Regions from separate parts of the Massilia sp. Soil_C_3 genome, predicted to be linked through region 2. Evidence: predicted binding sites of a transcription regulator. Region 2 holds the regulator's gene; the other holds the start of a gene.
The links. Region 2 encodes NrdR, which represses ribonucleotide reductase genes. Its sites were predicted from a motif close to CACNANATNTNGTG; they were not measured.
Positions count from the first base shown of each region.

Region 1: AC3A6F_RS14705 (ribonucleoside-diphosphate reductase subunit alpha) is a predicted target of NrdR. The motif match lies at 12,086-12,099, and genes of this name have one in related genera.

Region 1 covers NZ_JBDGJG010000006.1:385,205-400,829, reverse strand. Annotated here, with positions in the region: gene AC3A6F_RS14760 (hypothetical protein) at 1-176, opposite strand, end outside; gene AC3A6F_RS14755 (hypothetical protein) at 208-1,269, shown strand; gene AC3A6F_RS14750 (DoxX family protein) at 1,955-2,383, shown strand; gene AC3A6F_RS14745 (hypothetical protein) at 2,388-2,642, shown strand; gene AC3A6F_RS14740 (LysR family transcriptional regulator) at 2,614-3,507, opposite strand; gene AC3A6F_RS14735 (DoxX family protein) at 3,639-4,067, shown strand; gene AC3A6F_RS14730 (hypothetical protein) at 4,072-4,479, opposite strand; gene AC3A6F_RS14725 (PQQ-dependent sugar dehydrogenase) at 4,554-6,260, opposite strand; gene AC3A6F_RS14720 (helix-turn-helix transcriptional regulator) at 6,329-7,015, opposite strand; gene AC3A6F_RS14715 (VOC family protein) at 7,091-7,513, shown strand; gene AC3A6F_RS14710 (ribonucleotide-diphosphate reductase subunit beta) at 7,577-8,680, opposite strand; gene AC3A6F_RS14705 (ribonucleoside-diphosphate reductase subunit alpha) at 8,883-11,813, opposite strand; gene AC3A6F_RS14700 (sigma-54-dependent transcriptional regulator) at 12,387-13,832, opposite strand; gene AC3A6F_RS14695 (two-component system sensor histidine kinase NtrB) at 13,836-15,473, opposite strand; gene AC3A6F_RS14690 (PP0621 family protein) at 15,493-15,625, opposite strand, start outside.
Region 2 covers NZ_JBDGJG010000002.1:502,199-517,823, reverse strand. Annotated here, with positions in the region: gene AC3A6F_RS05230 (M16 family metallopeptidase) at 1-2,335, shown strand, start outside; gene AC3A6F_RS05225 (TonB-dependent receptor) at 2,430-4,559, shown strand; gene AC3A6F_RS05220 (iron uptake protein) at 4,543-4,815, shown strand; gene AC3A6F_RS05215 (PepSY-associated TM helix domain-containing protein) at 4,825-6,390, shown strand; gene AC3A6F_RS05210 (DUF3325 domain-containing protein) at 6,387-6,668, shown strand; gene AC3A6F_RS05205 (alpha/beta hydrolase) at 6,830-8,431, shown strand; gene AC3A6F_RS05200 (riboflavin synthase) at 8,466-9,104, opposite strand; gene ribD (bifunctional diaminohydroxyphosphoribosylaminopyrimidine deaminase/5-amino-6-(5-phosphoribosylamino)uracil reductase RibD) at 9,136-10,257, opposite strand; gene AC3A6F_RS05190 (GspH/FimT family pseudopilin) at 10,267-10,824, opposite strand; gene AC3A6F_RS05185 (type IV pilin protein) at 10,833-11,285, opposite strand; gene AC3A6F_RS05180 (pilus assembly PilX family protein) at 11,282-11,965, opposite strand; gene AC3A6F_RS05175 (PilW family protein) at 11,973-12,926, opposite strand; gene pilV (type IV pilus modification protein PilV) at 12,923-13,459, opposite strand; gene nrdR (transcriptional regulator NrdR) at 13,570-14,037, opposite strand; gene glyA (serine hydroxymethyltransferase) at 14,105-15,352, opposite strand; ZMP/ZTP riboswitch at 15,462-15,581, opposite strand.

The DNA.
Region 1 (15,625 bases), on a different contig from region 2:
TTGGCCGCTGGCTTTTTCGCTTCCGGCTTGGCTTCGACCTTGGCGTCGGTCTTCACTTCCGGCTTGGTTTCGGCCTTGGTGTCGACTTTCGCTTCCGGCTTGGCTTCGGCCTTGGTCACGACTGCTGGCTTGACTTCTGGCTTTGCGGCAACGGTCTTGGTTGCTGCAGCTTTCACTGGTGCAGCTTTTTTAGCGGCTGGAGCAGCCTTGTTTGCAGCCGGCGCAGCTTTATTAGCGGCCGGCGAGGCTTTTTTTGCTGCGGGCGACGCTTTCTTCACAGCTGGTTTTGCGGCGGTTTTGGTGGCGGTCGCTTTTTTCGCTGCCGGTTTGGCGGCGGTTTTAGTCGCGGTCGCTTTCTTTACTGCCGGTTTTGCGGCGGTTTTGGTCGCAGTCGCTTTTTTCGCTGCCGGTTTAGCGGCGGTTTTGGTCGCGGTTGCTTTCTTTGCTGCCGGTTTGGCGGCGGTTTTGCTTGCGGTGACTTTCTTCGCTGCCGGTTTGGCGGCGGTTTTGGTCGCGGTCGCTTTCTTCGCTGCCGGTTTGGCGGCTGCCTTGGTGGCGGTCGCTTTCTTCGCTACCGGTTTAGCGGCTGCCTTGCTTGCAGTCGCTTTTTTGGCTGCAGGTTTAGCTGCGGCTTTGGTCGCGGTTTTAGCGGTCGACTTGGCGGCTGGTTTAGCGGCGGCCTTTTTCGCTGCCGGCTTGGCTGCTGGTTTAGCGGCGGCTTTCTTTGCTGCCGGCTTGGTTGCCGACTTAGTTGTCGACTTGGTTGCCGACTTAGCTGCTGGTTTAGCAGCGGCTTTCTTTGCTGCCGGCTTGGCTGCCGGTTTAGCGGCGGCTTTCTTCGCTGCCGGTTTAGCGACGGCTTTCTTCGCTGCCGGTTTAGCAGCAGCTTTCTTCGCTGCCGGCTTGGTTGCCGACTTAGCTGCTGGTTTAGCAGCGGCTTTCTTCACTGCAGGCTTTGCTGCCGATTTGGTCGCGGTTTTGGCCGTTGCTTTGGTAGCAGTGGTTTTGGTCGCGGCGGTCTTGGTAGCAGTAGCTTTCTTTGCAACAGGCTTAGCAGCGGTTTTCGCTGCCGGCTTGCTCACTGCCTTGGCTGCCGGCTTGGCGACTGCCTTGGTGGTGGTGGTCTTGGTCGCGACTTTCTTTGCGACTGGTTTCTCTGCTGCAGTCTTTGCATTCGACTTCGTCGTGGACGAAGGCGCGCTCTTTACTGCTGCCTTTGCTGCTGGTTTCTTAGCGGTTGCCATTCTTGTTCTCCTTCATCTGCGATGAGAAATACGCTCAAGGTTTAAAACCCGCCGGATCAAACCCGGCGAATTATTCATCGGACCAAAGCAAGCGTCGATTTAGGCCAATGAATCCGGCACCGGCTGAACTGCTGCAACTCCTCACAGTTGCAGCGCTTCAGCCAACGTCGACAGGTCACCGTTCCAGCGTTTCACATCGCTACCCTTGCGGGTGCGAAAAGAAAAAGCCGCCTTGCCTGAGCAATTGGTCAGACAAGCCGGCTTGTTCTTTTCGCTTCGCTTCCGTGCATACTGTTTGGTTCAGCGTCCTATTATTCGATCGATTTTGCCCGATGCCCGCGACAATATCACATCTTCTCGATTTGACAAATTCAATCACGTAAAGTACGCGCATTCTTTGTGAGCGCGCAACCGTGAATCGCAAAAAAAGTCGCGTGATTGGGACGGTGAATTGCGCACCAAAGCGCCAATCGGCGACATGCCCCGCATGCGCTGCCGCCTTTACCTATCGCATTTCAACTGATCGATAAGCTGGAATCACGCCGGCATCTTGCCTCCGCCAGCGGGCCGTATTCCAGTTTCCAGCGCCGCATGTCCGCAAAGCACCCGCCCACATACCACTGCATCTGAATCAACGTCATCCGAGTAAGTCTGGCTGTACGCGAAAGCTCACTTTCCTCACCCAATTACGCCAGTCGAAAGGACCATCCATGTCATCCCATTTGCTCCACGACAGTCCCTCAGCCGTCCCGGCACTCGGCCGCATCATGATGGCCATCATCTTCCTCTTCAGCGGCATCGAAAAGGTACTGGACCCTGGCCACACCATCGAGGCAATCCGCGCGGTAGGACTGCCCTTTGCCCATCTCGGCCTGGCCATTGCCGTCTTGCTTGGGCTGGGCGGCGGCGCCATGCTCGTCCTGGGCATCAGGACGCGCATGGTGGCGCTCGTCCTTGCGGTGTACTGCCTGGTCGCCGGTATCATCTTCCACAATCCGTTCGGCGGCATTGCGCAGGCCATCCAGCTGGTCAAGAACATCGCGATCGCCGGCGGCCTGCTGCAGGTGGCGGCATTCGGCGCGGGCCGCTACGCGCTCGACCGGATGCCGGGCGGGCGCGAAACCATCCACCGGGCGTAAGGCCATGCCACGCCGCAAGGAGTCGCCGGCCGCACGCATCCTCATCGGCGTGGGCGGCCTCGCCATCGCCGCTGCCGTCATCAGTGGCGCGACGCTCGCCTCCCGGCATGCGCTTGCACCGGAGCGCAGCACGGACGGCCCGGACTTCGATCCCATGCTGGCGAGTGCGATCTGCGCTTCCGGGCGCGCCGCGCCGCCGCTGCCGGCGCGTCAGGAGAACGCATTCGCCGTCAGCCGTCGCATTTCAGACGCTCGATGAACCAGCGCCCCGCCGGCCCCGGCGGCTGGTCCCGCATGAAGATCGCGTGCATCGAAAAGCCCGATCCGAGCACCGGATGCGTCTCGAGTTCGATGCGCACCAGCGCGCCGCTCGCCAGGTCTTGCTCGACCATATGCAGCGGCATATTCCCCCAGCCCAGGCCGGCGCGCAGGAAGGCGTGCTTGGCGCCGAGGTCGGCCAGGCGCCAGATGCGCGGCGACAGCACGCCGAAGTCGCGGCCCCGCGTCAGCGTCGAACGGTCGGTCAGCACCAGCTGCACGTAGTTCTGCGCTTCTGCGCGCATCACCGTGCCCTCGGTGCGCGCCAGCGGATGGCCGGGCGCGACCACGGTCGCCGCCTGCACGCCGAGCAGGTATTCCGAGGCGCATGCGGCCGGCACTTCCGGGAACGAACCGATCACCGCGATGCGGCACTGGCCATCGAGCAGCGGCTGCACCACGGCGCCGAGCGCCTCGACGTACAGGCGCAGCGGCGTCGATGGAAATTCGCGGTGGAAGGCCTGTACCGCCTCGGTCAGCTTCGCGATCGGATACATCACGTCGACCGCCACCGAGAGCTCCGGCTCCAGGCCCTCGGCCAGCATGCGCGCCTTCGCCTTGAACGCATCCATGCTGTCGGCCGCGTGGCGCGCCTCGGCCAGCAGGGCGCGTCCGGCCTCGGTCAGCTGCGGATAACGGCCCGAGCGGTCGAACAGCGCAAAGCCCACCTGCGCCTCGAGATTGGCCAGCGTGTGGCTCACCACCGACTGCGCGCGCCGCAGCTTGCGGCCGGCGGCGGAAAAGCTGCCCTCATCGGCTGCGGCAATGAAGGTGCGCAGCTGGTCCATGGACATCCCGTCAAGCATCCATCTACTCCATCGATAGTTGATATCGAATTATATAGGCTTCTTGGATCGATCAGATGGGTCTAAGATGATCTTCATGGACGCCGCACACGCAATGGCGTCAACCAAAACAACCATTGAAAGGAACGACCATGACCGCCAACGCCACCCACACCAGCCAATCCATCGTCCCCGCCATCGGCCGCATCCTGATGGCCACGATCTTCGTCTTCAGCGGCGTCGGCAAGGCGCTGGCGCCGGAGGGCACCCTGGGCTACATCCAGTCGGTCGGCCTGCCTTTCGCCTCGCTCGCCCTGATCGGCGCGATCGCCATCGAGGTCGGCGGCGGCGCCCTGCTGGCTCTCGGCTACAAGACCCGCCTCGTCGCGGCCGGCCTGGCGGCATTCTCGCTGGTGACGGCCTTCGTGTTCCATAACGCGATCGGCGACCAGAACCAGCTGATCCATCTGCTGAAGAACGTCGCGATGGCCGGTGGCCTGCTGCAGGTGGTGGCCTTCGGCGCCGGCGCCTGGAGCCTGGACGCCGCCGCCGGCCGCAAGGCCGCCCCGCTGGCAGCCTGAAGGTTCACAGGCCGAAGGGCCCGTACCAGTAAGTGATGTCGATGACGCCGCCACGCTTTGATACATAGGCCTGGCGCGTTTCGCAGTTGACGAACAGCGAGCGGTAGGTGCCATCCAGCTGGGGCGTCAGCAAGCCGGTCGGATGGCTACCGAGAGGAATCAGCAGGCCCTTCGAGTGCCCCTGCTTCGGATCGGTATTCGTGTTGAGCATGCCGGCCAGCTTGAACCCGCCCTGGCCGTCGCGCGCAACTGCGCGTTCGATCAGTCCGGCGCAGGCTGGGTCCGGTGGCGCATTCCGCACATACTCGGCCAGCACCAGCGGCGGCAGGACGACGGGTTCCGGCTGCCTCGAGGCACAGGCCCCGAGGGTGAGGGCAGGGAAAACCGCCAGCAAAATGACAGGGTGTCGCATGCGCCGCTCCAGATTGTGGGTCGACGCAGCGACCGCCGCGTCGATCCCATCCTAGCGCAAGCGCCGGTTCTGATCTAGCGTTTAGGGACGATACGCCACACTATGCCGCCGGCATCGTCCACCACCAGCAAGGCGCCGTCGGCCGCCACTTCGACCGCGGCCGGGCGGCCCCAGACGTCGCGGTCGCTGATCACCATGCCGCTCATGAAGTCCTGGTACTGCCCGGTCGGCACGCCATCCTTCATGAACACGCGCGCCACCTTGTAGCCGGTGCGCACGCCGCGGTTCCAGGAGCCGTGCAGCGCGACGAAGACCTCACCCTCGTACTCCTTCGGGAAGGCGTGCTTGGCGCCCTTCGGCGCATGGTAGACCACCATGCCCAGCGGCGCCGAGTGGGCCTGCAACAGCACGTCGGGGGTGATCGTCTTGCCCTTCAGGTCCGGACGGATGCCCTTCAGGCGCGGGTCTTCGTTGTCGCCGATGTAGTACCACGGCCAGCCGTAGAAGCCGCCCTGCTTCACGCGGGTCAGGTAGTCCGGCGGCAGGTTGTCGCCCAGCGCGTCGCGCTCGTTCACATTGCACATCACGTCGCCGGTGGCTGGATACACCAGCAGGCCGACGCAGTTGCGCAGGCCGGTCGCATAGGTGCGGCGGTTCTTGCCGTCCGGATCGAAGGCCATCACGGTGGCGCGGTCAGTCTCGACGCCCCACGAGCTGCCTACGCCATGCCGTTTTTCCCACTCGGCGATCGGCAGCGGTGGCTTCGGCCCGATGTCGGCGGCGACGTTGGTGGCCGAGCCGATCGACAGCAGCATCGTCTTGTCGTCCTTCGAGAACACCAGGGTGCGGGTGGTATGGCCGCCGCTGGTCTCGGACAGCTCGGGGATCACCACCTCGGCTTGCGCGCGCGCCTTCAGGTCGCCGTTGCGGTAGGGGATGCGCACCACCGAATTGACGTTGGCCACGTACAGGTACTGCGGGTTGGCGCCGGAAGGCCAGAACGCCATGCCGTAAGGACGCGACAGGCCGGTGGCGAACACTTCGGCGGTATCGGCCTTGTCGCCGTTCTTCGAGCGCAGCACCTTCACTTCACCGGCACCGGTCGCGGCCAGGAACACGTCGCCGTTCGGCGCACGCAGCGCCACGCGCGGCTTGTCGGCATCCTGGGCAAACACGCTCACCTCGAAGCCCGGCATCACGCTAGGGGTCGTGCCGTTCGGACGCGCCTGCACGCGCGGGCTGTTGCCGGCGCTGTCGGTGGCGAACGGTTTGGCCAGGTCGGTCGGCTTGATGTGGAAGACCTTGCCGGGCTGGGTGTCGTCCCAGGAGCCGGCGCGGTCCGCCGGCTTGGCGGCTGCGGCAGGTGCAGCCTTGGCGCCAGCAGGGCCTTGCAGGCTGGCCAGGTAGTCGATCAGCGCGGTGCGCATCTTCTGGTCAGGCAGGCCGACCGGCATCGTGGTGCCGGGCACGCGCTTGGCCGGGTCGAGCAGGAAGACGTCCAGTTCTTCGCGGGTCCAGACCAGACCCGCGGCGCCGGCCTTGGCCAGCGCGCCCGAATAACCGAAGCCGGGCACGCCGGCGGCCTTGCGGCCGACGACGCCGAACATGCCGGGACCGGCCAGCGGCGACAGCTTCGCATCGACCGTGTGGCAGCTGGCGCAGTTGTTCTGGAAGATGGTGCGGCCGGCGGTGATCTGCGGCGCGGAAGCGGCGTGAGCGACGGATACCGTCGCCAGGCTGGCGAGCATGAGGGCATGCAGCGTCAGGGTATTGGCTTGCAAGGTTGTCTCCTGGTCAGGCGTGAAAAATCGCCATCATAGGGCAAGTTATCCCCGCACAGGCATTTCATTCATCGAGCTATCGCCAGCCGCTCGCCATAGTCGCGCAGCAGCGCCGCGCGGCGCGGCCTGAAGCTGGCGCCGGTGGCCGCGACCGAGGCGATGCGGTCGGCGCGGAACATCCGGAAGTCGTCGCGCAGGCAGCAGCGCGCCAGCACCACCAGCATGCGGTCGAGGTAGACGATGGCGAGCGGCCAGATCGTGCGGCTGGTCGCGGCGCCATCGCGGTCTACGTAGTCGATCGTGAGCGCTTCCTCGCGCCAGCAGCAGGCGCGGATCAGCGCCATGTCGGGCAGGCGCGCGAAACGCTCGCTGAAATGGTGGACCCGCGACACAGCATGCAGCAGATGCTGCTGGCCCAGCGACGGCAGGGTCGCGGCCACCTTGGCCAGCACCGCCTCCGCCGCCGCGACGAGCTGCGGGTCGCCCATGCCGCGCACTTCGGCGAGGCCAAGGGTGAGCGCCTCGATCTCGATGCGGCTGAACGCCTGCGGACGCAGCGTGCCGTCTTCGACCAGCGTGTAGCCGAATCCGCGCTCGCCGCCGATCTCGGCGCCGCCCGCGCGCAGGGTCTCGATGTCGCGGTAGACCGAACGCACCGACACCCCGGTTTCCTGCGCCAGCTGGGCCGCCGTAACCGGCGTGGGCAGGCGGCGCAGGGCATCGAGGAGGCGAAATAAACGATTGGTACGCGACATCTTCTACTGACAAGAACTGGCAGGACGGATGGCTATAGTAGCACCCGTCTTCCACACCCCACCAAGGAGTTTTCGATGTCCGTCCAGGTAGTCACCCACCTCAACTTCCAGGGCCAGGCGCGCGCCGCGCTGGCCTATTACCAGTCCGTGTTCGGCGGCGACATCGCGCAGGTCACCTATGCGCAGTTTGGCCGCGTCGCCGACCCGGCGGATGCGGAGCGGATCGCCTGGGGCCAGGTGGTCGCCCCCAACGGCTTTCGCATCATGGCCTTCGACGTGGCGAGCGGCACGCCGTGGCACCAGGGAGAGAACGCGTTCTACGTCTCGCTGCGCGGCGGTTCGGAACAGGAGATCAGGGCGCTGTGGGAGGGCTTGGCGCAGGAAGCCCGCATCGTGCATCCGCTGGCGCCGGCCCAGTGGTCGCCCTTGTACGGCATGCTGAAGGACCGCTTCGGCGTGACGTGGTTGGTCGATGTCGCCGGCACTGAAGGCGCCTGAGCCGCTTAAAAAAAGAAACCCCGCAGCTGCGGGGTTTCGTCATTCAGGCGACGCCGATGGCAATCAATCCCAGCTCAGGGTGCCGCCAGTCTGGTACTCGGTCACACGCGTCTCGAAGAAGTTACGTTCCTTCTTCAGATCGATCATCTCGCTCATCCACGGGAACGGATTCTCCTCGTTCGGGAACAGCGGCTCCAGACCGATCTGCACCGCACGGCGGTTGGCGATGAAGCGCAGGTAGCCCTTGAACATCGGGGCGTTCAGGCCCAGCACGCCGCGTGGCATGGTGTCTTCGGCGTAGCGGTATTCCAGGTCGACCGCTTCCAGGAACAGGGCCTTGATCTCTTCGCGGAATTCCGGGGTCCACAGCTGCGGGTTTTCCATCTTGATCGTGTTGATCAGGTCGATGCCGAAGTTCACGTGCATCGATTCGTCGCGCAGGATGTACTGGTACTGCTCGGCGGCGCCGGTCATTTTATTTTGACGGCCGAGCGCCAGGATCTGGGTGAAGCCGACGTAGAAGAACAGGCCTTCCATCAGGCAGGCGAAGACGATGATCGACTTGAGCAGCTGCTGGTCGGTCTCGGTCGTGCCGGTCTTGAATTCCGGGTTGGTCAGGACGTCGATGAACGGGATCAGGAACTGGTCCTTGTCGTGGATCGACTCGATCTCGTTGTAGGCGTTGAAGATCTCGCCTTCGTCCAGGCCCAGCGATTCGACGATGTACTGGTAGGCATGGGTGTGGATCGCCTCTTCGAAGGCCTGGCGCAGCAGGTACTGGCGGCACTCGGGAGCGGTGATGTGGCGGTAGGTGCCCAGCACGATATTGTTCGCGGCCAGCGAGTCGGCGGTCACGAAGAAGCCCAGGTTGCGCTTGACCAGGCGGCGCTCGTCTTCCGACAGGCCGTTCGGGTTCTTCCACAGCTCGATGTCGCGCTGCATGTTCACTTCTTGCGGCATCCAGTGGTTCGCGCAGCCGGCCAGGTATTTGTCCCATGCCCATTTGTACTTGAACGGCACCAGCTGGTTGACGTCGGTCGAGCCGTTGATGATGCGCTTGTCGTCGGCGTTGACGCGCTTTGCCACTTCAGCGGCGGGAGCGCCTTCTGGATTGGCGGCTTGTGGAGCGCGTTGGGCGCTGGTTGGTTCGTCGTCCCAAGAGAGCATGGTGATTTCCTTCTGTGGTGGCCTGTCGCGTTGGGCGCGGTGAGGGCACGTGTGTGTGTTGATGATGATTGTCGGCCGACGAGGGGAACCTTGAAGTTTGCGGTGCTATAGGCGAACTTGGGTTCCCGCCTGCGCGGGAACGACGGTCTTGAGGTTACGGGTGCGAGCGAACCATTCGGTCGGCCCGCACCTGGTTACAGCATTACTGGCAGGCTTCGCATTCCTCGAAACCGTCGTCGCCTGGACGCAGGTAGCAGGCGGCGCCTTCATCCATTTCGGCAGTCGCTGCGGCTGGTGCGGCGGCGACTGGCGCTGCGGCTGCCGGTGCTGCGTGACCGCCGGTCAGGCCGCCCGAGACCGACACGGCGTTCAGCGCGCCGGTACGGGTGGTCGACTTTTCCAGGTGGGTCGCGGCGATGGTGCGCAGGTAGTAGGTGGTCTTCAGGCCACGCAGCCACGCCAGTTTGTAGGTCTCGTCCAGTTTCTTGCCCGAGGCGCCGGCCATGTAGATGTTCAGCGACTGCGCCTGGTCGATCCACTTCTGGCGGCGCGAGGCGGCTTCCACCAGCCACTTCGGTTCCACTTCGAAGGCGGTCGCGTAGATGTCGCGCAGGTCTTGCGGCACGCGGTCGATCTTCGAGAGCGAACCGTCGAAGTACTTCAGGTCGGCGATCATGACTTCGTCCCACAGGTCGCGCGCCTTCAGGTCGCGCACCAGGTACGAATTGATCTCGGTGAATTCGCCCGACAGGTTCGACTTCACGTACAGGTTCTGGAAGGTCGGTTCGATGCAGGCCGACACGCCGATGATGTTCGAGATGGTCGCGGTCGGGGCGATCGCCACGCAGTTCGAGTTACGCATGCCGAACTCTTTGATGCGCTCGCGCACCGGGGTCCAGTCCATCGATTCGCTGGTGTCCTGCTCCAGGTAGCCGCCGCGTTCTTCGGCCAGCAGCTTGATCGAGTCCTGCGGCAGGATGCCGCGGTCCCACAGCGAGCCGGTGTAGGTCTCGTAGCGGCCGCGTTCCTCGGCCAGTTCGGTCGACGCCAGGTAGGCGTAGTAGCAGACCGCTTCCATCGAGGTGTCGGCGAACTGGATCGCTTGCTGCGACGCGAACGGGATGCGCATCATGTGCAGGCAGTCCTGGTGACCCATGACGCCCATGCCCACCGGACGGTGGCGCAGGTTCGAGTTGCGCGCCTTTTCCACCGCGTAGTAGTTGATGTCGATGACGTTGTCCAGCATGCGCATCGCGGTGCGGATGGTCTTCTGCAGCTTGACGTGGTCCAGGCCATCGCCCTTCATGTGCTGCGGCAGGTTCACCGAGCCCAGGTTGCAGACGGCGATTTCGTCGGCGCTGGTGTTCAGGGTGATCTCGGTGCACAGGTTCGACGAGTGCACCACGCCCACATGCTGCTGCGGCGAACGGATATTGCATGGGTCCTTGAAGGTGATCCATGGGTGGCCGGTCTCGAACAGCATCGACAGCATCTTGCGCCACAGGTCCATGGCTTCGATCTTCTTGAAGACCGCCATTTCGCCGTTGGCCGCTTTGGTTTCATAGGCCAGGTAGGCTTTTTCGAAGGCCTTGCCGGTCAGGTCGTGCAGGTCTGGCGTCTCGGATGGCGAGAACAGGGTCCAGGCGCCCTTTTCCATCACGCGCTTCATGAACAGGTCGGGAATCCAGTTCGCGGTGTTCATGTCGTGGGTGCGGCGGCGGTCGTCGCCGGTGTTCTTGCGCAGGTCCAGGAATTCTTCGATGTCCAGGTGCCAGGTTTCCAGATAGGCGCAGACCGCGCCCTTGCGCTTGCCGCCCTGGTTCACCGCCACGGCGGTGTCGTTGACCACTTTCAGGAACGGGACCACGCCCTGCGAACGGCCGTTGGTGCCCTTGATGCGCGAGCCCAGCGCGCGCACTGGCGTCCAGTCGTTGCCCAGGCCGCCGGCGAACTTCGACAGCAGTGCGTTCTCCTTGATGGCGTCGTAGATGCCTTCCAGGTCGTCGCCGACGGTGGTCAGGTAGCACGACGACAGCTGCGAGCGGCGGGTGCCCGAGTTGAACAGGGTCGGGGTCGAGCTCATGAAGTCGAACGACGACAGCAGGTTGTAGAACTCGATGGCGCGCGCTTCGCGGTCGTCTTCGCGCAGGGCCAGGCCCATCGCGACACGCATGTAGAAGGCCTGCGGCATTTCGATGCGCACGTCGCGCACGTGCAGGAAGTAGCGGTCGTACAGGGTCTGCAGGCCGATGTAGCCGAACTGCAGGTCGCGGTCGGCGACGATGGCTTTCGCCAGGCGCTCGAGGTCGTACTTGCCCAGCTCTTCGTCCAGCAGCTCGTTGTGGATGCCCTTGGCGATGTATTGCGGGAAGTAGGTCAGGTATTCGGCAGCGGCGCCGGCTTGCGGCACTTCGTGTTCGAAGACTTCCTTGCGGATGGTGTGCAGCAGGATGCGGGCGGTCACCTGGCTGTAGGCAGGGTCTTTTTCCATCAGCGCGCGGGCGGCCAGGATGGCGGACTTGTACAGCTCTTCGACCGGCACGCCGTCGTACAGGTTCTTGAGGGTCTCGGCGACGATCGCGTCGGCGTCGACGTGCTTTTCCAGGCCCGAGCAGGCGGCGTTCACGAGGGCGTGGACGTCGTTGATGTCCAGCAGGCGGCGCTCGCCGCCATCGACCACGTGGATCTGCGGCGCGGCGACCGGGGCGCCACCTAGGGCTTCCTTGGCGGCGCGGCGCTCGTCCATGCGCTTGGCGCGGTACAGCACGTATTCACGCGCCACGTCGTGTTCGCCCGAACGCATCAGCGACAGCTCGACCTGGTCCTGCACGTCTTCGATGTGGAAGGTGCCGCCGTTCGGCTGGCGGCGCACCAGCGCGGCCACGACGTTACCGGTCATCTGTTCCACCAGCTCGCGGATGCGCGCCGAGACCGCGCCCTGGCCGCCGGCCACGGCCAGGAAGGCCTTGGTCATCGCGACCGAGATCTTGTTCGGCTCGAAAGCGACGACGGCGCCGTTGCGGCGGATGACGCGGTAATCGCCGCGCGCGACGATCTCGGCCGGGGTTGGGCTGGTCGACGCCGATCCTGGGGTGACGTGTTGGTTGATCGAGATGTTCTGTGCTGTTTGCATTGAGCCTCCAGGATGAGCGGTCGGACCGCCTTTGTACACGAGGACCGGGTGGCGGCTGGCGCCATGGTCCGTCAACAAAATTAAAGCAAAACAAATCCCCGCCAGCCGGTGGCCGATGCTGGCAAACCAGAGAAGCAGGGTAAGAATAATTAAATAAAGCTTGTCAGCAGGTGCTTAATAGACAAGTCGCTGAACAAATTTGTGGGCAACTTGTGGACAACATGCGGACAACTCGCCGCTGGCCAGAAACCTAGTGTCTTTCGATCCACTACCACTACATCTAGTGCCGAGCTTTGATATGAGACTAATTGTAGTACCTCGCTTGCGATCGAGGCAAGCTAATAAATGGCCATTTTTTTTGTTTTTTGGCGTGCGCAGTCTTGACATTTCCACGCTGCACAAAAGAAGGGGAGCACGCGGTGAGCGAGTACTAACATCAGGAAAAACTGCACCAAAACTGCTGCCTGGACAGCCATCACAATGGGGCGTCCATGCTCCGCCAAGGCGCATTATGCACCAAAATAATTACCGCAAAGTAACATGACCCGGCAACCGATTGTGCCGGTGGGACGCTCAATCGTCCGGTGCGCAGATGTCCAGTTTCTGCATCTGGTAGCGCAGCTGGCGCACACTGATCCCGAGCAGGCTCGCCGCCTGGGTGCGGTTGAACTGGGTCTGCTGCAGCGCGCGTCCGATGATGTCGCGTTCGACCTGCTCCAGATATTCGGGCAGGTTGCTCGGCAGTTCGGCGGGGCCGAGGGCGACCGGGGCGGCCATCGGCCTGGGCGGCGGCGCCTGCACCACTTCCACCGGTGGCGGGACCGGCGCCGGCGCCGCAACCGGCGTCGTCGTCTCGCTCCGCCCTGCCTCCACCGGCCGCGCCGCCTTGAGCGACAAGTCCCCGACCTGGATCGCGCCATCGTTGGCAAACGCCAGTGCCCGTTCCAGCACGTTCTCCAGCTCGCGCACATTGCCGGGGAAGGAATACGCCTTCAAGGCTTCCAGCACGCCCGGCCCCAGCGACGCCTGCCCCGGCCCGGCCAAGCGGTTCAGGATGCCATCGGCCAGCAGGGCCAGGTCGTCCATCCGCTCGCGCAGCGGCGGCAGCGCCAGCTCGATCACGTTCAGGCGATAAAACAGGTCTTGCCTGAACTTGCCCGTCTCGACGCAGCGCGCCAGGTCCTGGTGGGTGGCGCTGATGATGCGCACGTCGACCGGTTCCTCGCTCGTGGCGCCGATCTTGCGCACGCGCCGCTCCTGGATCGCGCGCAGCAGCTTGACCTGCATCGCCAGCGGCAGGTCCGCCACTTCGTCCAGCATCAGGGTGCCGCCGTTGGCGGCCTGGAAGAAGCCGTCACGCTCCTCGGCCGCGCCGGTGAAGGCGCCCTTGCGGTAGCCGAAGAACTCGGCCTCCATCAGGGTTTCGGGGATCGCGCCGCAGTTCACCGCCACGAAGGGTTTACCGGCACGCGAACTCTGGGCGTGGATCTCGCGCGCCGCCAGCTCCTTGCCGCTGCCGGATTCGCCGGTGATCGAGATCGGCGCCATCGAGCGCGCCAGGCGCGCGATCTGGGCCCGCAGCGACTGCATCGCCGGCGAATGGCCGATCATGCGCGATGCAATCGCGCCACCGTCGGCCGCCGCGGCGCCTTCCGATAACTTGAGGGCCGAGCGCACCATCACGCGCAGCGCGTCGAGCGCCACCGGCTTGGCGATGTAGTCGAAAGCGCCAGCCTTGAGCGCCACCACCGCGTTCTCGGCGCTGCCGTAGGCGGTGATCACGGCGACCGGGGTGCCCTTGCCCGAGGCGGCGATCTCGCGCACCAGTTCCAGCCCCAGGCCGTCCGGCAGGCGCATATCGGTCAGCACCAGCGCGTAGTCGCGCTCCTCGAACAGGCTGCGCGCCTGGCGCAACGTGGCGGCGCTGTCGACGTCCAGGCCCATCTTGAGCAGGGTGATCTCGAGCAGCTCGCGCAGGTCGGCCTCGTCGTCGAGCACCAGGATGCGGGGCGCGCTCATGGCTTACTCGAGCGCGAAAGTGATGACAAAGCGGCCGCTGGCCTTGCGCGGCCCCAGCGCGGATGGGTCGAACCGGTATTCATAATCGAGTTTCGCATCGTTGTTCAGGCACAGTTCGCGCGCCAGGTAGAGTCCCAGGCCGGTCCCCTTGCTCGACGTAGTATAGAAGGGCTCGAACAGGTGGTCGCGCACTTCAGGCGTGATGCCGGGGCCGTCGTCCTGCACGTGCAATTCGCGCCGGCCGGCGGCGTCGCGCGCCGGGAAGATGCGGATGCTGGCCGGCTGGCGGCTGGCATAGCGCACCGCGTTGTTCAGCAGGTTGAGCAAGACTTCGTGCAGGTGCAGCGGATCGAAACGCACCGCGCTGCCGCCCGGATCGCCTATATAGACTATATCACCGGCCAGGCCGTGGATTTCGCAGAATTCGGCCTTCAGCTCGTCCAGGAATGGGCCGAGCGCCACCGGTTCGCCATTCGGCTGGGCCTTGCGCGACAGCTGCAGGATGTCTTCGACCATGCGGTTCACGCGCGTCACGTTGTCGCGCACGATCTTCAGCAGGCGCAGCTCGGCCGGGCCGTGCAGGTCTTCGGCCAGCAGCTCGGTGGCGTGGCCGATCGCCGACAGTGGGTTGCGCACCTCGTGCGCGATGCTGGCGGTCAGGCGGCCCATCGAGGCCAGCTTGAGTTGCTGCGCCTGGTTTTCGATGGCGCTCACGTCCTGCATGAAGATCACGCTGCGGCCGGCCGCCTCACCGCCATCGGCCACGCGCGCGAAGCGCAATTTGAGGTGCACCGGCTGGTCGCGCCGGCCACGAATTTCAGCCTCACCATCGCCAGCGCCGTCACCTTCGCGATAGGGTTTCAGGGTGACGAATCCCTTGTCGTTGTCGGGCGCGGCCAGCCAGGCGTCGAAGGCCAGCGCCACCGGCTCGAAGGCCGGCACGGCATGCAGCAGGAAACCGGCGTCGGCCTGCAAGCCCAGCATGCGGCGCGCCGCCGGATTGCCGGTGAAGACGGCGCCGTCCTCCCCCACCACCAGGATGCCGTCGCCGACGTCGGCGATCACGATCTCGTTGATCGCCTGCTGGATGCGCAGGTCGGCGCCGCGCTGGGCCGCCAGTTCTTCCTGCTTGAGCAGGCGCGCCGCCAGCCGGTTGACCATCAGCACGCCGGCGAAGAAGGCGGCGCCGAACAGGCCGGCCTGCATCAGGGGCGGGTCGCGCCCCTCGATCACCAGCTGCCAGAGGTTCAGGCCGAGCAGGAACAGGGTCGCGACCGCCGCCGAGAACAGCGCCAGCACCAGCGGCGCCAGGATCGCGGCGCCGGCCAGCGGAAACAGATACAGGATGCCCAGGCCGCTGCGCATGCCGCCGGCGGCCAGGTACAGCAGCGAAATCACCAGCAGGTCGACCGCGATCTGCAGCCCGAGCTGGATCAAGAAGCGCCGTTGCCAGCGTGCCGCCAGCGCGAACATCGCCGCCGTCAGCACATAAAAGACGCAGGTTTCGGTGTTGACCGGGTCGGGGCGCAGCGTGCCGCTTTCCAGGTCGACGCCCAGGTACAGCAGCAGCACCAGGGCGATGACGATGCGGGTGACGGTGAAGGTCTGGAGCGAGCGCCACAGGGTGACCCGCGCGCCCATCGACAGGGGCGAATTCACCCTACGGCGGCGGCAGGCGCACGTGGCCCGGCGAGCAGTAGTCCTGGCCGTCGGCCTTCACCGATTCGGACGCCGGGAAGTACATGCCGCAATGGGCGCACTGGGCCATGGCCTCGATCTGGGCGCTGGGGGCG
Region 2 (15,625 bases):
CATGGGCAAGCAGATCTATCCGCGCCTGTTCAACGGCTCGAAATATGCCGAGCGGTTGCCGATCGGCCGCGAAGACGTTCTACGTAATTTCAAGCCAGAGACCGTCAAACGCTTCTACCGCGACTGGTACCGCCCCGACCTGATGGCGGTGGTGGTGGTCGGCGACGTCGATCCGGCGCGCGCCGAGAAACTCGTCAAGCAGCATTTCGCGCGCCTGAAGAACCCGGCCAATCCGCGCCCACGCGACTACGCCGCCATTCCGGCGCGCGCCGATACCGAGGCGCTGGTCGTGACCGACCCGGAAGCCAACGGCAACGCGGTCCTGATCCGCTACCCGGTGCAGCCGGTGCGCGAGCTGGGCACCATCGGCGCCTACCGCGAAGAACTGGTGCAATCGCTGTTCGGGACCATGCTCAACCAGCGCCTGGCGGAACTGGCCCAGCTGCCCGACGCGCCCTACCTGGGCGCGGGCAGCTCGCTCGGCAAGCTGACGCCGCGCTACCACTCCTATAATTCGTCGGCCGCCATCGGCCCGCGCGGCGCCTTGCCGGCGATCGCAGCCCTGGTCCAGGAAAACGAGCGCGCGCGCCAGCACGGCTTCGGCGAGCAGGAACTCGAGCGGGCCAAGAAAAACCTGATGCGCACCTACGAGCAAGCTTGGCTCGAGCGCGCCAAGAGCGACTCGGCGACCTACGCCGCCGAGTACATCCGCAACTTCCTGCAAGATGAGGCGATCCCCGGCATCGAGACCGAGTGGCGCTACGTGCAGCAGCTGGTGCCGGGCATTTCGGTCGCCGAGATGAACGATTATGCGAAGCGCACGATCCCGGCGGATTCGGGCAAGCTGGTGTTGTATACGGGCGTCAGCAAAGGCGACCAGCAAGGCGACGCGCCGACCGGCGCGCAGCTGCTGGCGGCGGTCAGTGAGGCCGCGCGCCAGCCGGTGGAGCGGCACGACGAAAAACTTCTGGCGACGCGCCTGATGGAACGGCCGGCGCAGCCGGGCAAGATCACCGCCGAGCAGCACGACAAGGCGCTGGGCCTGACGCGCCTGACCCTGTCGAACGGGGTCAAGGTGATCCTCAAGCCCACGGACTTCCGCAACGACCAGGTGATGCTGAGCGCGGCCCGTCCCGGCGGCCAGAGCCTGTTCCCGGACGGCGACATCCTCAATGCGCGCTTCTCGAACGCGATCGTGGCCAGCATGGGCGTGAAAGACTTTTCCCCGCTCGACATGCGCAAGATCCTGGCCGGCAAGGCGGCCGGCGTGACCGTGGGCCTGGGCAGCTATAGCGACGTGATCGCGGGCGCTTCGGGCGCCACCGACATCGAGACCATGCTGCAGCTCTTGTGGCTGAAGTTCGCCGACGTGCGCCGCGACGAAGGGCTGTTCCACGCCTACATCGACAAGCAGGCCGAGATCGCGCGCAACCAGAGCGGCCTGCCGGGACGCTACTTCAACGACGCGCTGGTGGCGGCCCTGTACAACAACCACCCGCGCGCACCGCGCACGCTCGACGCCGAGGAATTCTCCAAGATCGACCTGGACCGCAGCATCGACATCTTCCGCCAGCGCTTCTCGAGCGCCAAGGACCTGACCTTCATCCTGGTCGGCAGCTTCGACGAACAGAAGATCCGGCCGCTGCTGGCGACCTACCTCGGCACCCTGCCCACGCCCGACATCCCGGTCGCCTTCCGCGACGTTGGCCTGCGTCCGGCGACCGGCATCGTCAAGCGCGAAGTCCGCAGCGGCTCCGAACCGAAGAGCAGCATCGCGCTCAACTTCACCGGCCCGGCCGAATTCACCGAAGCCGAGCAGCTGCGCCTGTCGGCGCTGATCGAAGTGACCAATCTGCGCATCATCGAGGTGCTGCGCGAGAAGATGGCGATGATCTACGGCGGCGGCGCCAGCGGCACCCTGAGCAAGATCCCGTACGGGAACTACTCGGTCGGCATCAGCCTGCCGACCGGACCGGAACACGTGGACAAGGTGATCGCCGCAACCTTCGCCGAGATCGCGCGCCTGCAGGAACACGGACCGGACGCGGCGGAGCTGGACAAGGTCAAGACCGGCTGGATCCAGAACCACCGGCGCTCGCTGCGCGAGAACGGCTACTGGGTGGCGAACCTGCAATCGGCGCTGACCGAGGGCACCGATCCGGCGTCGATCCTCGCCGTGGAGAAGCAGGTGCAGGCCCTGACGGCGGACGACATCAAGACGGCGGCGCGCCGTTACTTCAACACGAACAACTACGTGCAAGTGATGCTCAATCCGGAAACGCAGGCGGCGTCCAAGGTGGCCAAGGCCGGCAAGACGGGCGCCGCAGGGAGCTGATCTCCGGCCATCGACCGACAGCCGATGGTGGATTGACATCGCCCTCCGATCTAATTGATAATAGTTCTCATTATCGATTAGATCGGAGCAGTTCGTGCAGTCATCGCAGGCCTTTCCCTTCACGCGTCGTCCACTCGCGACGCTCATTTCACTCACCATACTGGCGGTCTCCGCCCAGGCCCAGGCCCAGTCGGCCGATGGCGACGGTGCCGTGGTCGTCATCGCGGCCTCCCGCTCCAACGTCGAAGTGGACAAGGCGCCGCAAACGGTGGTCGTGATCCGCAAGGAAGACATCGCCCGCCAGCTGACCATTTCCACCAACACGTCCGACGTCCTGAGCAACCTGCTGCCCTCGTACACGCCCAGCCGCGGCAAGATGAACGGCTCGGGCGAGACGCTGCGCGGACGCACCCCGCTGATCCTGGTCGACGGCGTGCCGCAATCGAATCCGGTGCGCCCCACCGGGCGCGAGGCCCACACCATCGATTATGCGATGGTCGACCGCATCGAGATCGTGCAGGGCCCGAACGCCATCAACGGCCTCGGCGCGACCGGCGGCACCATCAACATCATCACGCGCCGCCCTGCCCCGGGCAGCTTCAACCAGCACGTCGACGTGCAGGTGACGACGCCCACCTCCGAGGTGAACGGCGACCTGCTCGGCTACAAGACCACCTACCGGCTCGACGGCCGCGGCGACAAGCTCGAATATCTGTTCTCGGTAGGCTACGAGGACCAGGGGCTGTACCTGGACGGAGCCGGCCGTTCGATCGGGGTCGATGTGACCCAGGGCGACCTGATGGACTCGCGCAGCTACGACGTGCTGGCCAAGATCGGCTACCGGCCGGACGAACACCAGCGCCTGCAGTTCTCGGTCAACCGCTACCGCATCAAGTCGAAGGCCAGCTACCTCGGCGTGCCGGGCGACCGCGCGCGCGGCATCCCGTCCACCTCGGTCGAGGGCACGCCGCCCGGCACACCGGCCTGGAACGATGTCTGGACCACCAGCGCCAGCTACACCCACACCAGCCTGGCCGGCATGGAATTGTCGGCTATTGTCTACAGCCAGGAATTCGTCGGCCTGTTCGGCGCCGACAATTCGGCCACCTTCCAGGACGTGACGATTGCGCCGCGCGGGACCCTGTACGACCAGTCGCGTTCGGTCGCCTCGAAGTACGGCAGCAAGGTCGGCCTGACGAAAGAAGGCCTGCTCGATGGGCGCGTGAAGCTCACCGTCGGCTTTGACACGCTGGTCGACGAGGGCAAGCAGGATATGTACGGCACCGGGCGCACCTTCGTGCCCGAATCAAAGTACAGCAACCTGTCGCTGTTCACCCAGGGCGAATTCAGGCTGCTCGATAAGCTGACGCTGCACGCCGGCGCGCGGCGCGAGAATGCCGACCTCGAAGTCGACAGCTATCGCACGCTGGCCGCCTACAACAACACCTTCGTCGAAGGCGGCAAAATCAAGTTCAACGAAACGCTGCTCAATGCGGGACTGGTGCTGGAGCCGCTCAAGGACGTCACCCTGTACGCCAATTATTCGGAAGGCTTCGGCCTGCCGGACATCGGCCGCACGCTCCGCTCGATCAACACGCCGGGCCAGAGCATCGGCAGCCTGCGCAACCTCGAGCCGATCCTGACCGATGGCGTGGAAGCCGGCGCCCGCGTGCGCAAGGGCGACTGGGAATTCGACGCCAGCTATTACCGTTCCGATTCGGACTTCGGCGCGCGCGTCGTCTCGGTCGGCGGCGTGTTCATGATGGCGCGCGAAAAGACGCGGCTCGAAGGCGTCGAGGCCAAGGTCGCGCACCGCTTCAATGCCGCCCACCGCGCCAGCGTCTCGTATGCGCGTACCAAGGGCCGCTACGACAGCAATAACGACGGCAGCCTGGATGCGAAGCTCGACGGCCTGAACGTCTCTCCGGACCGCGTGCTGGCCAGCTGGACCGCGAACTGGAGCGACCGCCTGTCGTCGCTGGTGCAGGCCCAGCATGCGTTCTCGCAGGACTTTGACGATCCGGCAAAACGCTTTTCGGGCTATACCCTGGTCGACGCGGCGCTGACCTACAAGCTGCGCAAGGGCGACCTGCGCCTGGGCTTCGCCAACCTGCTGGACAAGGACTACATCACGTACTACTCGCAGAGCGCGCTGGTCGAGCCGGCCCGCTACTTCGCCGGCCGCGGCCGCACCGTGACCGTGGGTTATGCGCTCGGCTTCTGAGCGCGGCCTCCGGATCGTCGGCGCGGTGGTGGGCGGCTATCTGCTCACCGTGTTGACGGTGATCGCGGCCGGCGCCGTGCTGGCCCGCCTCGGCATGGCGCGCTCGGAAGCCGTCGCGCTGTCCTCGATGCTGGGCTTCGTGTTCTATCTCGCGCTGCTGGTCTGGGCGTTCAGCGTACGTCCCGCGGCGCGGCTGTGGATCGTGCTGGTAGCCGGGGTGGTCTTGACAGTCGCCGTCATCCACGTGGTTGACTAGGAGGGCGCCATGGAAGACACCTTGCGCAAATCGATGGCCTGGCTCCACACCTGGGCCGGCGTCGTGCTGGGCAGCGTGCTGTTCGCCGTGTTCTGGATGGGCACCCTGAGCGTGTTCGATCGCGAGATCGACCGCTGGATGATGCCGGCCACCCGGCTCGCGCCCGCAACCGCGCCGATCTCGCTCGACGCCGTCGCGCGCACCGTGCAGCCGGCGGTGCCCGCTGGCGCCAGCCAGTGGCGGGTCGACCTGCCGACCCAGCGCACCCCGGTGCTGCGCTTGACCTACAAGGCCGGGGATGACGAGCCGGCGCCGCGCCAGCTGGATCCGCAGCGGCTTGCCTTCCTGCCTGAGCAAGGCACGCTGGGCGGCAGCGGCTTTTTCTTCCCATTTCACTACGGCCTGCACCTGCAATGGAAAGAGGTCGGCAAGTGGATCGTCGGCGTGGCGGGCATGGCCATGCTGCTGTTGCTGGTCTCGGGCGTCATCGTCCACCGCAAGATATTCGCCCAGTTCTTCACCTTCCGGCCCCGCAAATCCCTGCAGCGCAGCAGCCTGGACCTTCACAACCTGGTCGGCGTGCTGGGCCTGCCCTTCCACTTCATCATTACGCTGTCGGGCATGGTCATCTTCATGATGATTTATTTTCCCCAGGCGTACACCGGCGCCTACGGTGAAGGCAAGGCGGCCAAGGCCGCGTTCTTCGCCGATGCCTATGGCAAGTACAGCCGGCCCAGGGCCAACGCACCCGGCGCCCTGGCCTCGCTCGATGCGATGGCCGACACGGCCCGGCGCGAGTGGGGCGGCAGGCAGCCCGAATCTCAGCCATATTTCGTGCGGGTCTGGCACCCGGGCGACGCCAACAGCTACGTCGAACTGCGCCGCTCCTACGCGCGCGAGGTCACGATGAACGTGGACCAGATCTTCTTCGACGCGGCCAGCGGCCAGGTGCTGCACCGCTTCCAGGCGGCGCCCGTGATGTCGGCCCAGCGCTTCATCTCGGGCATCCACTTCATCCAGTTCGAGCACTGGACGCTGCGCTGGTTGTACTTCCTGGCCGGGCTGGCGGGCTGCGTGCTGATCGCCACCGGCTTCCTGTTCTGGCTCGAGGCGCGCCGCGCGCGCCATGCCGCAAAGGGACTGGCCGGGGTGCGCGTGGTGGAAGGTCTGACGGTCGGCAGCGTCACCGGGATCGTGATCGCCACGCTGGCATTCATGGCCACCAACCGCTTGCTGCCGCCCGCGCAGGGACTGGGCGGCGAAGCGCGGGCGGCGCTCGAGGTCTGGACGTTCTATCTGGTGTGGGTGGCCGGCTTCGGCCATGCGTGGTGGCGTGGCCGCGCGGCCTGGCGCGACCAGGCCTGGGCCATCTGCCTGCTGGCCGTGGTGTGCGTGCTGCTCAATGCAGTCACCACCGGCGACCATCCGCTCCAGGCGCTCGCAAGCGGAAGCTGGGCGGTGGCGGGCGTGGACTTGCTGCTGCTGGCACTGGCAGTGCTGGCGGCGTGGTGTGCACGCCGCCTGGCCGTCAAACCGGTCCGAGGCGGCGCCCGCCAGGCCGGGGTGCGGGCATGACGGCGCTGTTGCTGGTCGCCGCCTGCCTGGCCAGCTATGGCGGCTTTGCCTGTCTGGCGCTGGCCATGCCGGAGCATTGGGAACAATGCGGCGGCGGGTCGCCGCGCGCCGCCGCGTGGCGCTGGCTGCGTCCCGCCGGCCTGGGCCTGCTGGCGCTGGCCTACGGCCTGTGCGTCTGGCGCGACGGCATCAGCTTCGGCAGCCTCCTGTGGACGGTGCTGATCTCGGCGGCGGCGCTGGCGGTCGCCTTCACCCTCACCTGGCGCGCGATGCGCTGACTTCCCCCTGCATCCCTCCGCGGCCACGCCGCCATGTTCCCACAATGCTCAAGGCTGAAACTAGGCACTTCTGAGCGGTCGTCCACTTAACCGCTCTGCTCCGCTAATTTGTATTCCTGAAGCAATACTTCAGTCAATCAGATAGAAAGGAAGCTGCTTGGATGAAAACATCAAATACGCGCAAGGCTTGCGGTCGGCGTTGGCACATGGCCGGGATAGCAAAACTCGTGGCGCTGAGCCTGATGCTTGGCGCCTGTGGCGGCAACTCCGGCCCGGGTCAGACGCCGACGCCTGGCGATGTCTCGCCAGGGTTGGCGCGCTTCTACGACCAGCAGCTGACGTTCGGCCCCTGCGACAGCTACGCCGCCACGGAGGCGCAAGCCAAGGAATTCGCCGACAAGACCTTGACATGCGCCCGGCTCCAGGTGCCGCTCGACTATCAAAATCCGGAGGGAAGAACGGCGCAGATCGCACTGCTGCGGGTGGCGGCGAAGGGCGAGCCGGGCAACCGGATCGGCTCGATCCTGCTCAACCCGGGCGGCCCCGGCTTTTCTGGCATGGGCTATGCGGCGACAGTGGCGGACGCCCTGGCCGATAGTCCGATCACGCGACGGTTCGACCTGATCGGGTTCGACCCGCGCGGGGTCGGAGCGTCGATACCGGCATTGGACTGTTTTACAGATGCCGAGCGCGAGGCCGACGTGACACTCTCCACGCTCAACTCCGGGGTCGCCGACTACACCGAAGACGAGACCCGCCAGGTCTACAGCAAGTGCGCCGCGCGTTCTGGCGGCGAGGACGTGCTGGCCAACGTCGGCACCCGCGATGTGGTCCGCGACATGGACGTACTGCGCGCCGTGCTGGGCGACGACAAGCTGACATTCGCCGGCGCCAGTTACGGCACGCGGCTGGGCGCCGTGTATGCCGAAATGTTCCCTCAAAACGTGCGGGCGCTGGTGCTCGACGGTGCAGTCGACCCTCTGACCGGCACCGCCGCGCGTCGGCTGGTTCAGTTCGCGGGCTTTCAACGCGGCTTCGACAATATGGCGGCCTTCTGCGCCAGGTCGCCAGACTGTCCGCTCGGTACCGATCCCGCGCAGGCGACCGCCGCCTTCCAGCAGCTCTTGCAAGCGCTGATCGACAAACCGATCGTCACCGCCCCCGGGCGCAAGCTGACCTACACTGCCGCACTCAACGGCCTGGTCCTGCCCCTGTACAGCGAGTCGGGCTGGCCAGCCGTCATCCAGGGCATCGGCGCACTGAAAGCCGGGCGTGGCGAACCTCTGATGCTCCTGCGTGACCTGGCCCAGTCGCGTCATGCCGATGGCAGCTACGGCAACGCCAACGAGGCGCAAATCGCGATCGAATGTCTCGACGAAGAACGCCATACTCCCGAGGAGGAGAGCGCGATGAAGCGCGCGGTTTTTGAAGTTGCGCCCTTCCTGGCCACAGGCCGGCCCGTCCAGGCCCGTGATATCTGTGAGGCGTGGCCAGTAAAGCCGACGCTTGGCTATCCCTATGCCGTCAATATCGAGGGACTTCCGAAAACACTGGTCGTGTCAGTCACCCGCGACCCGGCGACTCCGCACGAAGGGGGGATCAGCCTGGCCAGGACGCTTGGCGCCAGCCTGCTCACCGTCGAAGGCGAACAGCACGGCGTGGCCCTGATCGGCGGGAATGCGTGTGTCGATGGAATCGTCGCGGACTATCTCATCGACCTCGAGTCTCCCGCGCCTGACAGCCGGTGCACATTGCAGGACTGACGGGCCTGACGACGGTCGATGCGCACCGCGGTTCTTACAACGGGACGCCGCCGGATCTTGCCAGCATGCGCTCGACGTAGCGCGCGATCAGGTCGATCTCCAGATTGACCTGCGATCCGGCCTTCAGGTGCTTGAGGGTCGTGACCTCGATCGTGTGCGGAATCAGGTTGATCGAAAAGCGGCACACCTTGTTGGCGCGCGCGTCGAGGTCCTCGACCCGATTCACGGTGAGCGACACGCCATTGATCACGACCGAGCCCTTGTAGGCCAGGAACTTGGCCAGCTCCTGCGGCGCGTCGACGATCAGTTCGAACGACTCGCCGACCGGCTCGAAGCTATGTACCACGCCCAGGCCATCGACATGGCCCGATACGAGGTGGCCGCCCAGGCGCTCGGCCAGCGTCAGGGCCTTTTCCAGGTTCACTTCACCCTGGGCTTCCAGGCCGACCGTCTTGTTCAGGCTCTCGCGCGAGACGTCGACCGTGAAGGCCTTGTCGGTCTTTTCGACCACGGTCATGCAGGCGCCGTTGATGGCGATCGAGTCGCCCAGGGCGACGTCGGCCAGTGGCAAGGGGCCGGCATCGACGACCAGGCGCACGCCGGCGTCCAGGCCGCCCGCCAGCGGCGCGACGGAAGTGATGTTGCCGACGGCGGCGACGATTCCAGTAAACATATGATTCCTTCGTGTTAAATCAAATTCAGTTTCAGGCGGCCGGCTCGACGAAGCGGGCCAGGATGCGCAGGTCGTCGCCCACGCGCGCCACGTCGTAAAAGCGCAGCTGGCGGCGGTCCGCCAGGCGCTCGAGCGCTGGCAGGTCGAACATGCCCTGCCCCGGTCCGATGAGGCTCGGCGCCAGGTAGGCCAGCAGCTCGTCGACGCAGCCTTCGCGCACCATCGAGGCGTTCAGTTTTGAACCCGCCTCGACGTGCACTTCGTTGATCTCGCGCCGGCCCAGCTCGCGCATCAAGGCCGGCAGGTCGACCTTGCCGCGCGCGTTCGGCAGCGTCAAAACCACATGGCCGGCCGCCGTCAGGGCAGCGGCTTTTTCCGTGTTCTCGACGGCAGCGACGATCCAGCACGGTTCGCCCTGCAGGATGCGGGCGCCGGGGTCGATCTCCAGGCGGCTGTCGACGATCACGCGACGCGGCTGCAAGGGCGTCTCGACGCCGCGCACGGTCAACTGCGGATCATCGGCCTTGACGGTCCCGATGCCGGTCACGATCGCGCTGGCGCGCGCGCGCCAGGCATGGCCGTCGGCGCGCGCCGCCTCTCCCGTGATCCACTGGCTCTCGCCACCGGCCAGCGCGGTGGCGCCATCCAGGCTGGCCGCCACCTTCAGGCGCACCCACGGCAGGCCACGCACCATGCGCGAGAAGAAGCCGACGTTCAGCTCTTGCGCCGCCTCGGCCAGCACGCCGGCCTTGACCTCGATACCGGCGGCTTCGAGCTGGGCCAGGCCGCGGCCGGCCACCAGCGGATTCGGATCGACCATGGCCGCCACCACCCGCTTCAACCCGGCCTGCACCAGGGCGTCCGAGCATGGCGGCGTGCGGCCATGGTGGCTGCACGGTTCCAAGGTGACGTAGGCGGTGGCGCCGCGCACGTCGTTGCCGCGCGCCGCGGCGTCGCGCAGCGCCTGGATCTCGGCATGCGCCTGGCCGGCGGGCTGGGTGTGTCCGGCGCCGATCACGATGCCGTCCTTGACGATCACGCACCCAATGCGCGGGTTCGGCGCGGTGATGTACATGCCACGCGCCGCCCAGTCCAGGGCCAGGGCCATGCCGTCGGTATCGTTCAGGATCAGTTCGCTGTAGCTTGTCGGCATGTCTTTCCTTCAGGGCGGCGCCGCGGCGCCGTCGCACCCGTCTTCGCGGGCGGGGTTGCACAGGCGTGCGCGCCCGAGCATATTGATTTTAATACGGCGCACCTGGCCGCCATGGAATAGCGACAGCGTGCCAAGGCGCGATGCGGCGCTGTTGGTGTCGCTGCAGCTGCGTCCCGCGCCATTGTAGGCGATGTATTGCGGCGGCGCAGGGCTGGTGAAGGAATAGCTGACCTGCATTCCGTTCGGCAGAGGCGAGCGCACGGCCAGGATCTCGTCGCCCTCCCCCGGCCGGCGGTCGCCGTCGCGATCGACGTAGACGGTCCAGCCGCGCGACCAGTCGCGGCCCGCCTCGTCGTTGGGCGTGAGCTTGACCCGCTCGTTGCGCGCAATCGCCTGCGAACGGGTGAGCTGGATCGCCCCATGCAGGTCGCCCGAGGCGGTGCGCAGCTGCTGGCTGCGCACCAGCGCACGCAGGTCGGGCGCGGCCACCGCCGCCGTCACCGCGACCATGCCCAGCACCACCACCAGCTCGGCCAGGGACAGGCCGGCGGAGCAGCGCAGTCGCATTGTTGGCCTCATGGCCAACAGCGCGACGACGGACCGCTGGCCGCTTGCCGGCCGGCACTGTCGAGCGTCAGGACGCCGCAGTCGGGATCGGCGAAACCGGCATCGACATTGGCGGTGCCCGGCCGGGCGCGCAACTCGATGCAGTGGGCGATATCCTGGCCGGGGCAGGCGTCGCCGTCCAGCTCATAGGCGCTGGTGGCGGCGCTGTTGCCGGTCCAGGCCGGGAATTGGGCGGTGTCGGCGTCCTCCGTATCGATCGAGAACGCCAGATAGGAATGGTGCAGCGCGCGGTATTGCTCCTGGCGCTGCATGAGGTCCAGCAGCGCCAGCTGGGCCTCGATGCGGCGCGCCTTCACGATCTGCTGCGTATATGAGGGATAGACGAGCGCGGCCAGGATGGCAAGGACGGCCAGCACGGCCATCAGTTCGACCAGCGTGAATCCCTTGCTGCCCTGCCTCATCGTCTGCCCTTTCCTTTCGGGTGGCCCGCCGCGCTGGCGGTAGAGGCAGGCATTGCGAACGCTTCACTCCAGTTCCCCAGCTCACGCCAGCCGACGCGCCGGCCGGGGGCGCCGTCGGGCGGCTTGCGGTAATAGGCCTGCAGCGCGGCATGGGTGCCGGGCATGCTGCCGGCGCCGCGCGCCGTGATCCGGTACAGCTGACCGTCGGGCGCCGCCGGCATCAGCTCGACCAGATAGCGCGGCGCCGCGAGTGGCAGCGCGCCCTCGCCTTCCGGCATGCTCAAGCCGGTAAAGCTGCCGAACAGGATGGCCGGGCCGTCGTCGTCGGCCAGCAGTTCGGCTAGCTGGTCGGGATTGGCCGCGTAGGCGCACAGGCCGCTGTATGGCCGTCCGCCACCGCAGCCGGCGACGAAAGCGTCGGCGCTGCCGCCGGCGATGGCGTTGGCCCGCGCCGAACCAGGCTCGGCGCCGCCTTCGATGTCCCGCTCCGCATCCACGAGCGCGGCGTCGGCCATCTGCAGCGCCAGCACGCGGTCGCGTTCGTGGGCGGCGGCGCGCGCCCCCTGCAAGGCGCCGCGGGTGGACGCAATGCCGGTCATGAGCACCGCCAGCATCAGCACCAGGGCGGTCAGGAGCGCAATACCGCCTTCCCGCCGGGAAGGTGAGTCAAGGGTATCCATGCGAAGTTCACTCCGGCGCCACCGGCAAGGCGATGGTCGCGCCGTAGACCTTGCGCATGCGTGGCTCGCGGCCTTCGTCGAGCGCCGTTCCCGTCAGCCGCGTGCCGTGGTCGCCAGTGGAAAAGGCAGCGCCATGGTCTGGCCCGAACAAGTCGTAGACGATGCTGGCGTCGGCGCCGGGATTGAGGCGCGGGCCACGCAACAGCAGCGCGACCCGCACCAACGCCACCCGCTTCCAGTGCGTGCGCTTGCGCAAGTCAGCCGCGCGTTCGTCGGGCGTGGCGCCGGCCAGCACCAGCGCCGCATCGAGCGCGCCCAGCTCGGTCGCATTGACGTAGCGCTCCGGAACCCGGTCGCCGTCGGCATCCAGGCCGTACAGCACCTGGAAGCCGTCGACGCCGCCCGCCACCGCATCCGACGACCAGCTGCTCGCGCCCCGGTACTTGCAACGCAGCTCGGCATCGCCCTGGGCATTGCGCGCGACGTAGAAGATGCTCCAGCCTTCTTCGTCGCGATGCACGGGGAAGCCGGCGCAATCGAGGGTGTCGCCATCGCCATTGGGCGGTGCGCCGCTGCCGGGAAAGCGCAGGGCCAGCACGTCGCTGCCATTGGCTTCGTCGGGCAGGACCGCATCGATGCCGGCGCCGGTGCGCTCCAGCGAACTGGCATCCAGGCCGGCCAGCCGCGCCGGCGCTGCCGCCGCCGCCGCTGCCGGATCGGCGCCGGGATGCGCGGCCCAGTCGACGTGCGCCGCCAGGCGGATGGCGCGCGCCAGCGCATCGACGGCATAGCGGCCGCTATCGTCCATCTCGGACGCTTCCATCACGGCGGCATGCGCGCGCACGCTGGTAATCAGCAGCGAGCCACTGGCCAGCAGCACCGCCAGGCCGAGCGCCATCGCCACCATCAGTTCGACGATGGTCAGGCCGGCCTGACGCCCGCGCGGGTTGAAGACACTCATCGCGCCACCAGCAACATGTAGCCCGGGCCGTCATCGGTGCCATGCCAGCCGATCTTGATCGCCACCGGGGCAGTCGCATCCCCGCTGCACGCCCATCGGTAGCGGCTGTGCGCCGCATCCCACGGCGCGCCGTCGCGGCACACCGCGATCCGACCCGCTGGAAAACCCCGGTGCAGCGCCAGGCGTGTCTCGCGCAGATCGTAGGCGGCCAGCGCCAGCGGATCGCAGGCGCCCGCGCCAAAACACGGCGCGCCACCCGCGGGCGGGCCAGCATCGAGCGCCTTGTAATCGAGCGGAAAATAAGGGTTGGCGCCTTCCGGCAGGCTGGCCACGTGGGTGTTGGCCTGCATGCGTGCGGCCAAGGAGGCGGCCAGCAGCGCCGCGTCGGAACTGAGCGCCGCATGCTGGCGCGTACGTTGCGCCGCCAGCTGGGCCGCGCTGGCGCCGACCACGCCGACCGCGAGCACGAACATGGCCACCAGGACTTCGATCATGGTGAAACCGCCCGGCCGGCCGGGGAGATGCGCCTGCATGCCTATCCTCCGCTAACGATGTGCGAGCAGAGAAGTTATCAGACAGGACTCAGGCGCCCATGCGTGGACGCAAGGATGCGCAGGGCGAAAAAAGGAACTTGGAAACGACGTCAGTTGTCGAGCTTGCGCTGGTGGCCGACTTCGGCCAGCGCCGCCTGGAAGGAATCCAGGTCCTCGAAATTCTTATAGACGGAAGCGAAGCGGATGTAGGCGATCTTGTCGAGACGCTTGAGCTGTTCCATCACCAGCTCGCCGACATACACGCTGTCGACTTCGCGCCGGCCGCTGGTGAGCAGCTTTTCCTCGATCGAGGCGACCGCGCCGTCGATCGCCTCGGCCGAGACCGGGCGCTTGCGCAGCGCCAGCATCAGGCTGCCGCGCAGCTTGGAGGAGGCGAATTCGGTGCGGCTGCCATTCTTCTTGACGATGATCGGCATCGACAGCTCGATGCGCTCATAGGTGGTGAAGCGCTTGTCGCACTTGCCGCAGCGGCGCCGGCGCCGGATGGCATCCCCTTCCTCCGATACGCGGGTATCGAGGACTTGTGTTTCTTCATGCTGGCAAAAGGGACATTTCATGGCGCCGGGGCTGCAGTATTGCTGGATGATGCGACCGAACCGGCGAACCGGTCCGGGAGAATTGCAATTAACGCGCGTAGACCGGGTACTTGTCGGTCAGCTTCTTGACTTCGCCCTTGACGCGCTCGATGGTCGCGGCGTCGTGCGGGTTGTCCAGCACGTCGGCGATCAGGTTGCCCACGGTGACCGCGTCTTCTTCCTTGAAGCCGCGGGTGGTGAAGGCCGGGCTGCCCAGGCGGATGCCCGAGGTGACGAATGGCTTCTGCGGGTCGTTCGGGATGCCGTTCTTGTTGCAGGTCATGTGAGCCTGGCCCAGGATCGCTTCCGCTTCCTTGCCGGTCAGGCCCTTGGCGCGCAGGTCGACCAGCATCACGTGCGATTCGGTACGGCCCGACACGATGCGCAGGCCGCGCGCGATCAGGGTTTCAGCCAGGGCTTTTGCATTCTTGACGACCTGCTTCTGGTATTCCTTGAACTCCGGCGACAGCGCTTCCTTGAACGCGACGGCCTTACCGGCGATCACGTGCATCAGCGGGCCGCCCTGGATGCCAGGGAAGATCGCCGAGTTGATGGCCTTCTCGTGCTCGGCCTTCATCAGGATGATGCCGCCGCGCGGGCCGCGCAGCGATTTGTGGGTGGTCGAGGTGACGAAGTCGGCGAACGGCACCGGGTTCGGGTATTCACCGGCGGCGATCAGGCCGGCGTAGTGGGCCATGTCGACCATGAAGTAGGCGCCGACATCCTTGGCGACCTTGGCGATGCGCTCGAAATCGATGCGCAGGGCGAACGCCGACGCGCCGGCGATGATCATCTTCGGCTTGTGCTCGTGCGCCTGCTTTTCGAGGGCTTCGTAGTCGATGTCTTCTTCTGGGGTCAGGCCGTACGAGACGACGTTGAACCATTTGCCGGACATGTTCAGCGACATGCCGTGGGTCAGGTGGCCGCCTTCGGCCAGCGACATGCCCATGATGGTGTCGCCCGGCTTCAACATGGCGAAGAACACGCCCTGGTTGGCTTGCGAACCCGAGTTCGGCTGGACGTTGGCGGCTTCGGCGCCGAACAGTTCCTTGAGGCGGTCGATCGCCAGCTGCTCGGCGACGTCGACGTATTCGCAACCGCCATAGTAGCGCTTGCCCGGATAGCCTTCGGCATACTTGTTCGTCAGCTGCGAGCCCTGCGCTTCCATCACGGCCGGCGAGGTGTAGTTCTCGGAGGCGATCAGCTCGATGTGGTCTTGCTGGCGAACGTTTTCTTTTTGAATTGCATCCCACAGTTCCGGGTCGATATTGGCGAGCGTATGATCTTTGGCAAACATGTAAAACTCCAATCGATAGTAATCCAGGCAACTGGTGGCATGGGAAGGCGGGAGCCGGGGCGGGCCGTAGGCACGGGCGCAGGCAACCGCGATCGAACGCGTACCGGTTGATGGCTGCCCAGGCGAACGGCGTATGGCGTCTCACGTTCCCCGGTGGGTGCCCACCTTTGCCGCGCCGTGCATCCGAATGGTGCGCACACGCGGTGTTTCGCCAGTTACGTGAGACGTAAGGACTCCAAATTGTACTGAACTCCCCATCGTAGGGCAAGGAAA